2 regions of the Chryseobacterium vietnamense genome follow, and region 2 is predicted to be linked to the other one. Evidence: riboswitches for the same ligand, from Rfam matches in the RefSeq annotation. Region 2 holds a riboswitch; the other holds the start of a gene.

Region 1 (8,198 bases), on a different contig from region 2:
ATTTACATTTTGTAATACGAAAAATCAGAACAGGATTAGCAGTGCTAACCGTTGCTGGAAGCTATATGTACGCCCAGCAATGGGAAAATGTAGGAGGAATTCAGGATGTATCTGCAGGAGGAAGCAGTTTCAATAATCTTGTAATTGATAACTCAGGAAACTACTATTTATCATATTACGACGTTTCAGTAGCCAAAGGTTCTGTTCAGAAATTTAACGGAAGCTCATGGTCCTACTTGGGCGGAACACCTGGAGTTACAACAGGAACAGCTACTTATAATTCATTGTCTATAAGCCCGAACGGTAACAGTATTTATTATACCAATCAACTTGGCTATCCAGGCTCCGGGATGGAAGTCCGTTTGTTTACTGGTTCTTTATGGTCTCAGCTTCCTAACGCCACAGACAGTTCTGTAAATTATCAGGCATCAGCAGTATCCTCTGATAATATTATATTCACTTATGGATCTTACGGTTCCGGAACCGTAAAAAGATATTTTGGAGGAGCGTGGGAACAGGTAGGAAATGCCGGGTTTTCTGGAGGTGCCGAATTTGCTGAAATGGTGATAGGAACCAATAATAGGGTATATACCTGCAATGTTTCCGGAGGGATAAAGGTATTTCAGAACAGTACAGATGCAAGCTCCACACAAAACTGGAGTTTAGTGGGCGGAGCGGCAGCAGATGCTTCTTCATCAGGGGAACAGTACAATGCTGATATTGCTTTAGATGGAGCAAATAGAATTTATGTAGCCTATGTTTCAAACTCTGGAGGAGGAAAAAAAGTGAATGTCAAGAAATTTGACGGAAACTCGTGGGTACAGGTTGGAAATGCCAATTTCTCAGACGGAAGAGTACAGCATGTTGCCTTAGCCGTAACAGAATCCGGAAAACCTTATGTGGTAGCGAGCCGTTTTGAAAATGATAATTTCCTGAGAAATACCGTTTATAAACTAGACGATTCACAAAACTGGGTGCCCTTTGGAGGAGATTTTGTATCAGATGGGGAGGCAAAATACAATGATCTGGCAATAGATAAAGCACAGAATTATCTTGTCTTGGCATATTCAGACAATACAACAAAAGTAAAAAGAATTTCTCTGAACCTGAATCCGCAAACATGCAGCAATACAGATCCTGGAGCTAATACAGGAGATATAGGTTGTGTGAGTTTTATGTACAGAGGGCAGCAGGTTGCTTATACTACGGTAAGAGGTGCTGACGGAAAAATATGGCTTCAGCAGAACCTCGGAAGTTCACAGGTTGCTTCATCAGTAGCGGATGCGAACTCATACGGAGACCTTTTCCAGTGGGGAAGATGGGATGATGGCCACCAGCTTAGAAATTCTCAGGTCGTTCAGGCTCCATCACCTAATACTCCGGAAGGAACAAGTGCCACTGCAGGAGGTTACATTGCTGGATCTCCTGCATGGTGGGCAGGTTTTGCAAGTGGAGATGCCTGGAATGGAGTATCGGCTGCAGATATTAATGCATCTGTGGGAGTAGATCCGTGTAAAGCAATAGGTGCAGACTGGAAAATGCCTTCCCAGGCAGACTGGACTACTTTAATTGGAGCTGAAAGTATTGGTAATCCGGCAACCGCTTACAGCAGCAATCTTAAATTACCGGCGGGAGGATACAGAAGCTCGAGTGATGGAAACTTTACTTTTGTAGGGCAAAGAGGTTATTTCTGGAGCTCTGATACATCAAGCTTAGGAGCAAAATATCTGTATATAGGATCAACAATCGCCAACCCATCAGCTGGAGCAATGAGAGGACAGGGATCATCAGTAAGATGCATCAAACCTACCTCTTCTTTAAGTACTTCAGAAACTAAGCTGAACAAATCTGTAATCGGAATATATCCTAACCCTACAAAAGGAATTCTTATAGTTAAAGCTGATTCTGCGATTGAAAAAATAAACGTTACCAACGCAGTAGGACAAAGAATGAATGTACAGTTCTCGGATAATCAGATCGATATGACTGAACTTCCTTCAGGATTATACATCGTAGAATTAAAATTAAAGAATGGACAGGCCATCTCTAAAAAGATTATAAAAGATTAAGCGAAATTCAACACCAAAGACTTTTGCCAAAAAGAATTAGTTCATTACAATTACTTTTATTGGAAGGCTCATGAAATTTTCATGAGTCTTTTTTATGTTATTTTTCCCGGAAAATGGAAATCTTTAATGAAAACTGATTCAAATTAGCGGATATGAAGAAAAAATAATATTATATTCGATAAAAAATAAGACATGAGAAAATTTTATTCCGTTGTTTTTCTGTTGATGACAATGTATGTTTTTGGGCAGATCAATTATACGATTTCTCCCAATCCATTCAATGAATCTGATGTTATTACGCTTACGGTTCCGGGAGATCAGATTGATGAATCTTCCTGGGGAGTTTCCAATAATGCCATTTATATCTGGACATGGTCTTTTGATACTAATTATCAGAACAGTCAGGATTGCCCTACCAATGGCAGCTGGAACAATTCTAATGATCTGAATAAGCTGAATTATAATGCCGCAACAGACAGTTATTCACTCACTTTTACACCTACTTCTTTTTATGGAAGAACAGGAATCGGAAGGTTTGGGTTTTTATTGAAAGATAAAACAGGATCCCATCAGACCTCTCCGGACATTTTTGTGAATGTGGGTACTTTAAGCTTAAATCTTACCAATCCGCTGGCCAATAGCCTGACTTCTGTTCCGGTAGGGAACGCTATCAATATTACAGCCACGACAAATACCAACGCAACATTTCAGCTAAAGGCAAACGGAGCGGTTGTCAATTCAGCAACTACTCCTTCACAGACCTATTCTTACAGCTATACAGTCACTCAGGATGCGAGTATGGAACTTGTGGCGACCCAGGGATCCAATTCTAAAGCTACAACATTCATTTTACAGGTTCCAAGAAATGTTGTTTCAGAAGCCATTCCAAACTGGATTAAACAGGGAATTAATTATCATCCGACAGATCAGACAAAGGTAGGGCTTGCGTTATATGCACCGGGCAAAAGTTTTGTACATGTCATTGGAAGTTTTAATAACTGGATGGTGAATGACACGTATTTAATGAAAAGAGATACCACAAATCCGGATCTTTATTGGATTGAGTTAATTGGCCTGACTCCTCAGCAACTATATACTTTCCAATACAGAACCAATGATTTGAGAAAAGTAGCTGACCCATATTCTCCACAAATTTTATCTTCTTATGACGATCCGTGGATTTCAGCTTCAACTTATCCGAATTTACCAGCATTTCCAACCGGCCAAGGGTTTGAAGTTTCAACATTTAAAACTGGTCAAACAGCTTATAACTGGCAGGTTACCAATTTTCAGAGACCCGCAAAACAAGATCTGGTGGTCTATGAATTATTATTGAGGGATTTCACACAGGAAAAGAACTGGCAGTCATTGATTAATAAAATTTCTTATTTAAAAAACCTAAAGATCAATGCAATAGAATTACTTCCCATCATGGAATTTGACGGAAATCTTTCCTGGGGTTACAACACCTCTTTCCATTATGCACTGGACAAAGCGTACGGAACACCCGAAAAATTCAAAGAATTTGTAGATCTCTGTCACCAGAACGGAATTGCAGTCATTCTGGATGTGGCGTTTAACCACGCTACAGGGCGCTCTCCTTTAGTAAGACTTTGGAATGTAGATCCGGATGGTGACGGATATGGTGATGTTGCCGCCAACAATCCTTATTTCAATCAGGTTCCGAAGCATTCATACAATGTATTTACTGATTTTAACCATACAAGTCTTTCAACGCAATATTACGTTGAAAGATGTCTTGAGCAATGGCTGACAGAGTATCACATTGACGGATTCCGCTGGGATTTAACGAAAGGATTTACACAAAGCTGCTCTGAAAATGATGAAGCCTGTACCAATGCCTATCAGCAGGATAGAGTGGATATCATGAAACATTATGCAGACAGGCAATGGGCCATTGATCCCAATTCATATATGATCTTTGAACACCTGGGAACTGATACAGAAGAACAGCAATGGGCTAACTATAGAATAGCAGAAGGAAAAGGCGTAATGCTTTGGAATAAACAGACAGATCCTTACAATCAGAATACGATGGGATATCAGGAAAACAGCAATTACGACCGAATGAACCACAGTCTTCACGGTTTTACCAACATGAGTGCTGTAGGGTATGGAGAAAGTCATGATGAAGAAAGGCTTATGTTTAAAAACCTTGCCTATGGAGCTGTTAATGGAAGTTACGATGTTAAAAATCTGAATACTGCTCTTGAAAGAATGAAGACTTTCGGAGCGACTTTCTTTACCATTCCCGGCCCGAAAATGATCTGGCAGTTTGGCGAACTTGGTTATGAGTTCAGTATCAACAGATGTGCAAACGGTACCATCGACAGCGGATGCAGAACTGATGAAAAACCTGTTGCATTCACTTTAGGATATGATACCAATGCGAACAGAAAGGCTATTTATGATACTTGGGCTAAAATCATCAATATCAGAAACAGTCATCAGGTTTTTAAATCTAAAACCTACAGTATAGAATCCAACAATCTTACGAATGATCCCAATGGCCTGATCACAAGAATTTATGTGTATGATGCTGCTATTACAACAGGAATAAAGAATGTTGTCGTATTGGCCAATTACACGACTTCCGCACAGAATGTAGTTCCTTATTTTCCTTACACGGGTCAATGGCAGAATCTGATGGACAACAGTATTTCGAATATAGCTTCCACAACATCCCCGATCACTTTACAGCCGGGAGAATTCAGAATCTTTGGCAATTATGCTGGCGCTTTGTCCACTGTAGATATCAATGCAGTCCACAAATTATCCCTTCAGATTGCAGATAATCCGGTTCGGAACGGAATTGCTCAACTCATTTTCAATAAGGCAAAAAACGGAGAGATTCTGATTTTTGATATGACGGGTAAAAAACTGGATACTTTCAAATTGGATAAAGAAAACGGTATCTATGAAGCTAAAATCAGTTATCCTGCAGGAACTTATCTGGTTCAGCTGAAATCGGATACAGGAACAGCCATTCAAAAGATTGTGATCAAATAAAAAAAATTATGGAGTTGTTTAGCTTATAAAAATGTTGAATATATTAAAACCATTAAGAAGGATTTAAGAAATAAAGTGTAGTTAAGATGAATCATTCTGATTTTTAAGCTTAAAGCGAAGCTTATCTTAATACTCTTAAACTCTTATTAAATCTTAATGGTTCAAAAATAAAAGTGTAAACAAGTTCTATAGAAAGAATAAAAGGCAAATTTGCGGATCAGCAGATTTGCCTTTTTTGTAAGTTCAAAAAAATAGTCTACTTTTGCAGTAGATTTATCAAGAAAGGTGGAGGGATTTGGCCCGGAGAAACCTTAGCAACCTGCACGGTTCCAGATGTGTAAAGGTGCTAATTCCAACCCATTGGGGGAGATAATTGAAGTCAATATTCTATATGAATTCCATTTCTTGAAGTCTTGTATATCTGCGGAACTAGCCGTCAGACTGTTATTATTAATTGGCAAGAACAAAATGAAAAAATTAAGCACAGCTGTATTATTGCTTGGGGTAATTCTGGTAGCTGCTCAGGAAAGTGAGGAAAAAGGAAAACAGATCGAAGATATTATCATCGTTGGAAACCGTAATGTCAAAAGAACAAAACTGGAGACGCCGGTTCCTGTAGATGTTATCAATATCGATAAAATCCAGAGAGGTTCTCCACAAATGACCGCTCAGGATCTCCTGAACTATGTAATTCCATCGTTTAACGCAGTGAGACAGTCTGCTTCTGATGGTACCGAACATATTGACCCGGTTACTTTAAGAGGCATGGGGCCTGACCAGGTTTTAGTGTTGCTTAACGGAAAAAGAAGACATTCTACTTCATTGGTAAATTATCAGAATACCGTAGGAAATGGCTCTGTAGGAACAGATCTGAGTACCATACCGGTTATTGCTATTGATAGAATAGAAGTGTTAAGAGACGGTGCAGCAGCACAATATGGTTCTGATGCTATTGCAGGAGTCATCAATATTATTCTCAAGAAAAATGCAGGAGCCTCGGCAAGTCTTACTTACGGACTGACCGGAAGAAATGATGGTGATACTTACCAGGCGGGAATCAATTACGGAACTTCGTTAGGAAAAAAAGACAGTTATATCAATCTTTCCCTGCAACTGAGCCACAGAGGAAAAACAACAAGAACGCAAAATCATGACCTGGATATTTTCGGAGATAATTTCGCTTATGAATTTGCTGGTGATGCTGAAGCCGTAAAAGCTGCCAGAGCCGCAGATGATGCAGAAATTGAAAAAAGAGGATTAACCCGTGATGATTTTAATTTTCAGATCGGAGATGCCCAGATCAGGCAGGGACAGTTGTTTTTCAACTCAGAATACCCTTTTAATGATAATTTTAAAGTATATTCTTTCGGAGGGTTCAGCATTAAAGAAGGAGAAGGATTTGGATTCAGAAGGCTGCCGAGCGAAAAGTCCAATGTGGTTTCATCCATTTACCCCAACGGATTTCAGGCAATTCTTGGATCTCAGGTATATGATATTTCTTATGCTGTGGGAGCAAAATATAATGTTAACGACTGGCTATTTGACCTTAGTAATACATTCGGGAGCAATACCTTCAATTATAATGTAAGCAACACCAATAATGCTTCTCTGGGAGCAAAATCTCCAACCCGGTTTTATGCAGGAGCCCATAGTTTTCTTCAGAATACTGTTAATCTTGATGTTTCAAAAAATATAAAACAGTTCAATATCGCTTTCGGAGGAGAATTCAGATTTGAACAATACCAGATCAAAGCAGGTGATGAAGCTTCTTATACCCAATACGACATCAATGGAAATGTTGCTACTGAAGGATCAACAGTGCTTGGTGCAGGAGGTTCCCAATCCTTTATCGGTTTTTCTCCAAATAATGCATTGAAGAAGGACAGGCATTCAACAGCCGTGTATGCGGATGTTTCGTATGATTTAGATAAAAAACTCAATATAGATGCGGCTGCCAGATTTGAAAATTATTCAGATTTCGGAAATACCTTGAATGGAAAACTTGCCGTCCGATATGAATTCGTAAAAAATTATGCAATAAGAGCCGCCGTTGGAACAGGGTTCAGAGCGCCCTCCCTTCAACAGCAATATTTCAATAATTCTTATGCTGATATTTCTACTTCAGGCGAGAAGATTGTCACAAAAGGAATCTTTAGCAATGATAGCAAAGCCGCTGAAATCCTTGGATTTGATAAACTTAAACAGGAAACCTCTGTAAATGGAAGTGCCGGATTTACTTTAACACCTGTAAAAGGACTGTTGATAACCGTAGATGGATATATTATTAAAGTAAAAGATAGAATCGTTATTACTGGAAATATAACAGATCCAAGATTGTCAGATCCAGCGATAGTAGGACAGGGAAAGGAGGTAGAAAGCGGAAGATTCTTTGCCAACGCTATTGATACAGAAACCAAAGGAGTTGATGTTGTAGTAACCTATGACTGGATTCTAGGTAATGGAAAATTAAATATCAATCTTGCCGGAAACTATACGGAAACAAAAATTACAGATTTCCATTTTCCGGAAAACTTAGGAACGCCTCAGGATCAGTTTTTTGGTCCCGATCAGATCAATATCATTGAAACACTGTCTCCAAAAACAAAAGCATCATTAGGATTGAATTATGGAATCGGGAAATTCAGTTTTCTCGTAAGAAATACCTATTTTGGTAAGGTAATAAGAGATGGTTATCCATTTGGAGACGTGCAGGAATTCTCGCCAAAGGTTGTGACTGATGTAAGCGTTGGCTATGATATCACCAAAAATATCAATTTTACAGTAGGGGCCAATAATGTATTTGATGTCTTCCCGGATCGCCAGATTTATAAAAATTCATACTATGGAGTATTCAAATACGCGCCGGTTCAGATGGGAACACTGGGGAATTATTTCTTCGGAAGGCTTAATTTTAATTTTTAATCATTAAATGAGTACTACTTCACATCAGATTGGCTGGAAAACAGCCGCTGCCATTGTCGTTTCCAATATGATAGGAACCGGGATTTTTACGACGCTTGGATTTCAGTTATCTGATATTACCAATACCTACAGTATTTTTCTGTTATGGGCCATCGGGGGAATTCTTGCTTTGTTCGG
Region 2 (8,198 bases):
CGACTACACCTATAGCAGTTACCACACCTGCAGAAGGAGAACCGTATGTCATCCAGGCCAAAGATAATTATTACAGAATTACAAAACAGTTTGGCATCAGCCAGCAGGACCTTTATGCTCTAAATCCAGGATTGGAAGAAAAAGGACTTAAACCTGGGGATACCATTAAAATAAAAAGAACAAATACTACTGCCAATACAGATACCGTTGCTGAAACTTCAAATTCAAAAGCAAAAATGGATTCAGGGAACGAAAAATCTACAGCTGCTTCCAATGTTGCAGCTGGTGACGATTATGTGACCTATACAGTTCAGCAAGGCGATACAGTGTTCTCTATTGTAAATAAATTCGGTGTTTCTATTGATGAGCTTATCGCTCTCAACCCGGATCTTTCACACGGTTTGAAAACCGGAATGGTTCTAAAGATCAAAAAGCAGGATGCCGCTTATATAAAGAAAAATGGCGATGCTTTGAGTGTTATATTGATGCTTCCTTTCGGGTACAGTACCAACGAAACTCAGTATAGAGCAATGGCACTTGACTTTTTGACAGGAGCTAAGCTTGCTATTGAAAGAAATGCAAGAGGAGGGCAAAAACTGGATATCAAAGTTGTAGATTCAGGAAATGAAGCTTCATTCAAAAACTCTTTGACGCAGATTAATCCTGATAATACGGATCTTATCATTGGCCCTTTCTTTAAATCCAATGTAATTGATGTTCTTGATTTTACCAAAAATCAGAAAATCCCGGTTGTAGCACCATTTGCCAACTCTCCAGAACTCTACAATTACAGCAATTTGATTATTGTTGAGACGAATAATCAAACCTATGCTGATAAGATTGTAGAAGAAGTAAAAGGCGTGTACTCAGATCAGAAAATATATATAGTGGCGGATGCAAAAAAAGAAGATGCCAACTATATTAAAGCCGGACTTGAAAAAGCGGTGAAAAATCCTAATATCATTATTGTTAATTCCCCGGCAGATATTCAGCCGGATCAGAATATGATGACAGGGCAGTCTGCACCGGTTATTGCCATTTTAGCGAATGATGATAATGCTGCAGGAGATGCTTTTGCCAACAGAATGATTGCTATTTCTAAAGAAGTTCAGGGAATAAAAGCCTTCAGTATGTTTTATTCTCCTGTTTTTGAAAAGAAAGTGGATGAGCTGAGCCAGGCAAGTCTTGTATATCTGATGGATAGAAAGATTAATACAGACGGTAGTTTTGAGAAAGAAATTCTGGCAGCTTATAAAACTAAATACTGCAAAACTCCACCAAAATATGCTATTGTAGGTTTTGATGTCGTAAATGACATGTTAACCAGAGAGAATAAAAAAGGAGAAATCTTTAAGCAGATGAATAAAGTTCAGACTCAGCTTGCTACCAAATTTGAGTTTGTAAAATCTAAAGCTAACGGTGCATATGTAAATACAGGTTACAGAGTAATCAGGTTAGTACCATAAATGATTTATAGCACTTAGAACGAATATTGTTAACATTATAGTTATATTTGCATAATATTTAATTCAATACATGAAAGCACTTGTATTTCCAGGGCAGGGTTCTCAGTTCGTAGGAATGGGAAAAGAATTGTATGATTCTAGAAAAGATATTAAAGATCTGATGGAATCTGCCAATGAAATTTTAGGTTTCGACATTCTTTCCATTATGTTTAACGGTACGGATGCGGATCTTAAGAAAACAGAGGTTACCCAGCCTTCAATATTTATACATTCAGTAGCAGCATTAAAAGCAGTAAATGGTCTCGGTGCCGAAATGGTAGCAGGACACTCTTTAGGAGAGTTTTCAGCTTTGGTTGCCAACGGAGTTTTATCCTTCGATGACGGTTTGAAATTAGTTTCTGAAAGAGCGAAAGCAATGCAGGAAGCTTGTGATGCCAATCCAAGTTCTATGGCGGCTATCCTAGGTTTAGAAGATGCTAAGGTTGAAGAAATCTGTGCACAGATCAGCGGGATTGTTGTTCCTGCCAACTATAACTGTCCGGGGCAATTGGTTATTTCTGGTGAAACACCAGCTGTAGAAGAAGCTTGCATCAAGCTGAAAGAAGCGGGCGCTAAAAGAGCATTGCTGTTACCGGTAAACGGAGCTTTCCATTCACCATTGATGCAGCCTGCGCAGGAAAGACTGGCAGCAGCTATCGAAAAGACAAAATTCAGAAAAGCAACGATTCCTGTATACCAGAATATCACTACAACAGCGGTAACAAACCCTGATGAGATCAAGCAAAATCTGATCGCTCAGCTTACCGGCCCAGTAAAATGGACTCAGTCTGTTCAGAATATGATTAAAGATGGTGCTTCTAACTTTGTGGAAGTAGGACCAGGAAAAACCCTTCAGGGACTGATCAAAAAAATTGACGGATCTGTAGAAGCTACTTCTGCAATCTAAATAAAAAAATATGAGCGCGATATTTTCACCGGGCAAGCTTATGCTTACTTCAGAATATTTCGCAATCGATGGAGCTCTTGTCTTAGCGGTACCTACCAAGCTGGGACAAGAGTTTTTTTTTGAAGAAAAAGAAGATGGAAAATCTCTTATTCTTTGGGAAGCCTATCATCAGAATACATTATGGTTAAAAGCTGTCATTGATTATAAAAACTGGCAGATCCTGGAAACCAATATTCCATCAAGCGCTGAATTTATTACCAAAACATTACGAAATGTTCAGCAGCTTTCTACAAGTAAATTCAAAACCGACCTTAGTTATCATTTAAAAACCAATCTTCAGTTTCCTGCAGATTATGGGCTTGGAAGCAGTTCTACCCTGATGAACAATCTTGCAGAGTGGGCTGAAATAGATCCCTTTTATCTTAATATGATCAGTTTGGGAGGCAGTGGATATGATATCGCCGTAGCGAAAGAAAAATCTGCAGTGCTCTTCCAAAGCAAACCTGAGATAAAATATGAGAAAGTAGATTTCAATCCCTCCTTTAAAAATGAACTGATATTTATTCACTTAAATCAGAAGCAGGATAGCAGAGAAGGAATCAACTTTTACAAGTCCAAAAAGAAGTCTCCGGAATTGGTTAATGAATTTTCAGATCTCACAAAAAAAATATTATTATGCAGTGAATTGGAAAATTTTTCCGAATTAATGATGATTCATGAGCATAAAATTGCTGATTTTCTTGAAATTCTCACAGTTAAAGAAAAATTATTCTCAGATTGCCCTTCATTTGTCAAAAGTTTAGGCGCATGGGGTGGAGATTTTGTAATGAGTGCCAAATTTGGGGACTATAAGAACTATTTTTGGGAGAAAGGTTTTACAACTATTTTTGAATGGGAAAATATAATTGATTTATAATCAATTAGTTGTGATCCTGTTTTTTTATTTGCCATTCTGACTTATATCAGTATATTTAAACCACCTTTAACAAATAATTAATATTATTTTTGTTGAAAGCAATAAAGAATAGAAAATATAAGTAAAATGAAAAACACTAAAATCATCCAGGATTTAGAGAAATTAGGGATTAAAGGAAACTATGAAGTAGTGTATAATCCTTCTTATGAAGAATTATATCAGGCTGAAGTTTCTCCTGAAAATCAGGGGTTTGAGAAGGCTGAGCTTACAGAATCAGGCGCAGTATCAGTAAAAACAGGAATTTTCACAGGTCGTTCACCTAAAGACAGATATATTGTTCAGGATGATGTTACAAGAGATACAATTTTCTGGGATGGTAAAGTAAACTTACCTACAACAGCAGAAATTTTCGGGTCTTGTAAAGAACTAGTGCTGAACCAGCTTGCTGAATCTAAAAAGATTTATGTAGTAGATACATTCTGCGGAACGAATGCGGATACAAGACTTAAAGTAAGATTTATCGTTGAAGTGGCATGGCAGGCGCATTTTGTTACTAATATGTTTATTCGTCCTTCTCACTATGAGCTTGAAAACTTCGGTGAGCCGGATTTCACAGTAATCAACGGATCAAAGACTACCAACCCGAACTGGGAAGCTCAGGGATTAAACTCTGAAAACTTCATCATGTTCAACCTTACTGAAAAACTACAGATCATCGGAGGTACATGGTACGGAGGTGAGATGAAAAAAGGGATGTTCGCGATGATGAACTATTACCTTCCATTAAAAGGGATGGCTTCAATGCACTGCTCTGCTAACGTAGGAGAAAAAGGTGATGTAGCTTTATTCTTTGGTCTTTCAGGAACGGGTAAAACTACTTTATCAGCAGATCCTAAAAGATACCTTATCGGTGACGATGAGCACGGATGGGATAACAACGGAGTATTCAACTATGAAGGTGGATGCTACGCTAAGGTTATCGACTTATCAGCAGAAAAAGAACCGGATATCTTCGCTGCCATCAAGAGAGATGCACTTCTTGAAAACGTTGTTGTGAACAATGGAGTAGCAGATTATACTGACGGATCTATTACAGAAAATACAAGAGTTTCTTATCCAATCTATCATATTAACAAAATTGTATTGCCGTCTAAAGCAGGTCATGCGAAAAAGATCGTTTATCTTTCAGCAGATGCATTCGGAGTACTTCCTCCGGTTTCTATCCTGAATGAAGATCAGGCTCAGTACCACTTCCTTTGCGGTTATACCTCAAAATTAGCCGGAACTGAAAGAGGAATTACTGAACCACAACCTTCTTTCTCTCCGGCATTTGGAGAAGCATTCCTTACATTACACCCGACAATGTATTCTAAAACATTAATCGGTAAAATGAAAGAGCACGGAGCTAAGGCTTATCTGGTAAACACAGGTTGGAATGGTACAGGAAAGAGAATTTCTCTGAAAGATACCAGAGCGATCATCGATGCTATCATTGACGGTTCTATTGATAATGCTCCTAAGACTCAGGTTCCGATTATGAACCTTGAAATTCCTACTGAATTGCCAAACGTTTCTACAGGTATTTTAGATCCTAGAGATACCTATGAGAATGCTTCAGAATGGGAAGAAAAAGCAAAAGATCTTGCTTCAAGATATATCAAGAATTTTGAGCAGTACTGTGATACTGAAGAAGGTAAGAAATTAATTGCTTCAGGACCTCAATTGCAGGAACAGACTATTTAATAGCTATCCATCAACATATAAAAAGCCTCATCATTGATGAGGCTTTCTTATTTATACTTTTTACAACTTTCAATCAATTTATTCTGTTCATCCAGTTTTAGAATTGTTGATTGGATAGATTCTTTAGTCAAATGTTTTATGATCAAAAAATGTTTTGAAGAAAAATAAGACTCTTCATTCAACATCTTATCTAAATACTTTGGAGTTGTGAAGGTCGTCCAATATTTTGCTTTGTCAGAAAATGTAATGGTTACTTCTATGGCATCAGATTCAATATTTTCTATTGTATCATCTATGTTAATTGAAGTTATTTCCGGTTCATTATTTAAACTAAAATAAAATTTCGAATACCATCTCAGCCTTCCTTCATTATTTTGAATCCTTACATTTTCATCGTTTATTTCTTTAATGATATAGGATTTTCTTTTCGTTAATTGGCCGGGATATGCCCCAATATTCTTACAGTAAATCTTATCATTTATCTCCATAAATTACTCTCTCTATATCCACAAACATCTGTGAAAATCTGTGCAATCTGTGGTTAAGAAATTACTTCACGCTTAATAAAGCCAACCTATACCCATCCATCCCAAAACCAGACAAAACCGCATCAGTATTAGCAGCTGTCACAGATTTCTGCCTGAATTCCTCTCTTTTATAGATATTGCTGATGTGAACTTCAATCTTGGGTTTTCTGATGTTTTTTAAACAATCGGCAATGGCATAAGAATAATGGGTAAAAGCTCCAGGATTAATTATCACGGCATCAAAATCATCCTCCTGAAGTCTGTTAATAAGCTCTCCTTCAATATTAGACTGATAATATTTTATTTTATGAAAATGAAACTCGGATTTTAAATTTTCCAAATAACTTTCCATAGAGACATTTCCATAGATTTCCGGTTCTCTTGTGCCTAAAAGATTGAGATTAGGTCCGTTGATGATCAAAACTTTCATACTATAAAATTAAAAACTTTTTTGAATTAACTGTATACACCTGGCCGCAATTATTTTTTTTGTGCTATTGAATTATTTATAATGATATTTATCATATTTGAATTAATGGTAAAGTCTGCAACTCCTTATTGGTATGGCTTTTATTAAAATTTTATGTTAATTATTAAAAAATTATCACGAAAAATCAATAAGTCTACTTGTTTTGTAGACTAAAAGTTTCTAGCTTTGCAAACATATTTCGATCGGCTTATAAAGAAAGATGGAGGGAACTGACCCTGTGAAATCTTAACAACCTACCCGTGGGGCAAGGTGTTACGTTCAGCCTTTTAAGGAAAAATAAGCATTTGGTTTATCGTATTTATCGATGCCCTTTGCTGACTATTCTGCAAAGGGCTAAATTTTAATATATGATAAATAAAATTGATTATGATTAGCAAAAATTTATTCAATTCTAAAGCCTGGATACCTCCGGTTGCTGCTTTTTTTCTGGGAGTAACCAGTGTAAGTGCACAGAATTCCTGGCCGAAAAAAGATAGCCTTCATGAAAAGGAGATTGATGAAGTAGTAGTGGTAGCTTATGGAAAAGCTAAAAGAAACAGCTATACCGGTTCTGTAGCCACCATTTCAAGCGATAAAATTAACAACAGACCTGTAACCAATATTACCAAAGCACTTGAAGGACAGGTTGCAGGGATACAGACAACCAGTGCCTCAGGACAGCCAGGTGCGGTTTCGACCATCAGAATCAGAGGTATTGGTTCCATCAGTGCTTCCAGTGATCCGTTATATGTGGTAGACGGAATTCCTTTTGACGGAAATATTAACTCTATAAGTCCAAGCGATATTGAATCCATCAGTGTTTTGAAAGATGCTACAGCAAGTGCTTTGTACGGTTCAAGAGGAGCAAACGGAATTATTATCATTACTACAAAATCGGGTAAAAAAGGAGAAGCCAGAGTTAATTTTAATATCAGTCAGGGATTCTCAGGAAGAGCTGTTAAAGATTATGAGCAGGTAAACACAGATCAGTACTTTCAATTATATTGGGAAGCATTAAGAAACGGATATCAGTCCGGTAAAGTTTCTTCCCAGCAGGCTGCACAAATGGCAACAGACAATCTTGTTTCTACCCTTGGGATCAATCCATATGGAACTGCTTATCCAAAACCTGTAGGAACAGATGGAAAATTATTACCAGGTGCATCGCCACTTTGGAATGATGACTGGAGAGATATTCTGCAGAGAGTGGCTTCAAGAAATCAGGTAGATCTTGATATCAGCGGAGGAAGTGAAAAAAGTAATTATTTCTTTTCATTGGGGTATCTGGATGATAAAGGGATGGCGATTGAATCAGGATTTAAAAGATATAATACCAGATTAAAGATCAATTCTGAAGTAAAAAAATGGCTGAATGTTGGGGTAAACTTAAGTTACACAAACAGCATTCAACAGGCGCCAACTTCTTCAGATTCCAAGGCCAGTAATATCATCAATGCCGCAAGATTTATTCCTTCATTCTATCCTTATTATGAAAGAAATGCAGACGGAACTTACGTTTTGGATGCTGATGGAAACCCGGTTTATGATTTTGGCAAGTACAGACCAACAAATGCGCTTCAGAATCAGAATGCCGCTGCAACCCTGCCATTGGATAAAAACGAAAATAAAGAAGATAACTTTTCAGGAAAAGGATTCATGGAATTCACTTTCTTACCGGAGTTAAAATTCAAAACGAGTTTTTCTGTTGATTTGGTGAATTATAACGGACATTATTATTCAAATCCATTGCTGGGACAAGGTGCTGAAATCGGAGGTTCGGTAACAAAAACCAATACCAGAACGCTTTCTTATACAACCAGCAATATTCTGACATACGATAAGAAATTTGGGAAACACCATGTAAATGCTCTGGCAGGACATGAATTCTATAAATACGATTATCAAACTATTTCAGGAACAAGAAGCCAGTTTTCACTGCCTTATTACTATGAGCCGGATGCGGCTTCCCTGCTGGGGAGTTTCAGTGGAAACAGTAATAAATTAAGCTTATTAAGTTTCCTGGGAAAAGTAGAGTATGACTATAACAATACTTACTTCTTATCTGCATCAGGAAGGGCAGACAGTTCTTCGAGATTTGCAAAAGATAACAGATGGGGGAGATTCTGGTCAG

What was found. A riboswitch is a leader RNA that binds a small molecule or an ion and turns the genes downstream of it on or off. The one in region 2 is predicted to bind S-adenosylmethionine.
Region 1: it holds a riboswitch for S-adenosylmethionine, as region 2 does, so the genes downstream of both, J2786_RS20605 (TonB-dependent receptor plug domain-containing protein) here and J2786_RS16365 (SusC/RagA family TonB-linked outer membrane protein) in region 2, are expected to answer to the same signal.

Annotation. Positions count from the first base shown of each region.
Region 1 covers NZ_JAVDQX010000006.1:180,503-188,700, reverse strand. The annotation lists gene J2786_RS20615 (T9SS type A sorting domain-containing protein) at 1-2,069, shown strand, start outside; gene J2786_RS20610 (alpha-amylase family glycosyl hydrolase) at 2,262-5,099, shown strand; SAM riboswitch class I at 5,370-5,475, shown strand; gene J2786_RS20605 (TonB-dependent receptor plug domain-containing protein) at 5,568-8,021, shown strand; gene J2786_RS20600 (APC family permease) at 8,029-8,198, shown strand, end outside.
Region 2 covers NZ_JAVDQX010000003.1:514,150-522,347, forward strand. The annotation lists gene J2786_RS16335 (LysM peptidoglycan-binding domain-containing protein) at 1-1,466, shown strand, start outside; gene fabD (ACP S-malonyltransferase) at 1,537-2,412, shown strand; gene J2786_RS16345 (GYDIA family GHMP kinase) at 2,423-3,328, shown strand; gene pckA (phosphoenolpyruvate carboxykinase (ATP)) at 3,455-5,071, shown strand; gene J2786_RS16355 (hypothetical protein) at 5,119-5,559, opposite strand; gene J2786_RS16360 (type II 3-dehydroquinate dehydratase) at 5,621-6,028, opposite strand; SAM riboswitch class I at 6,273-6,371, shown strand; gene J2786_RS16365 (SusC/RagA family TonB-linked outer membrane protein) at 6,455-8,198, shown strand, end outside.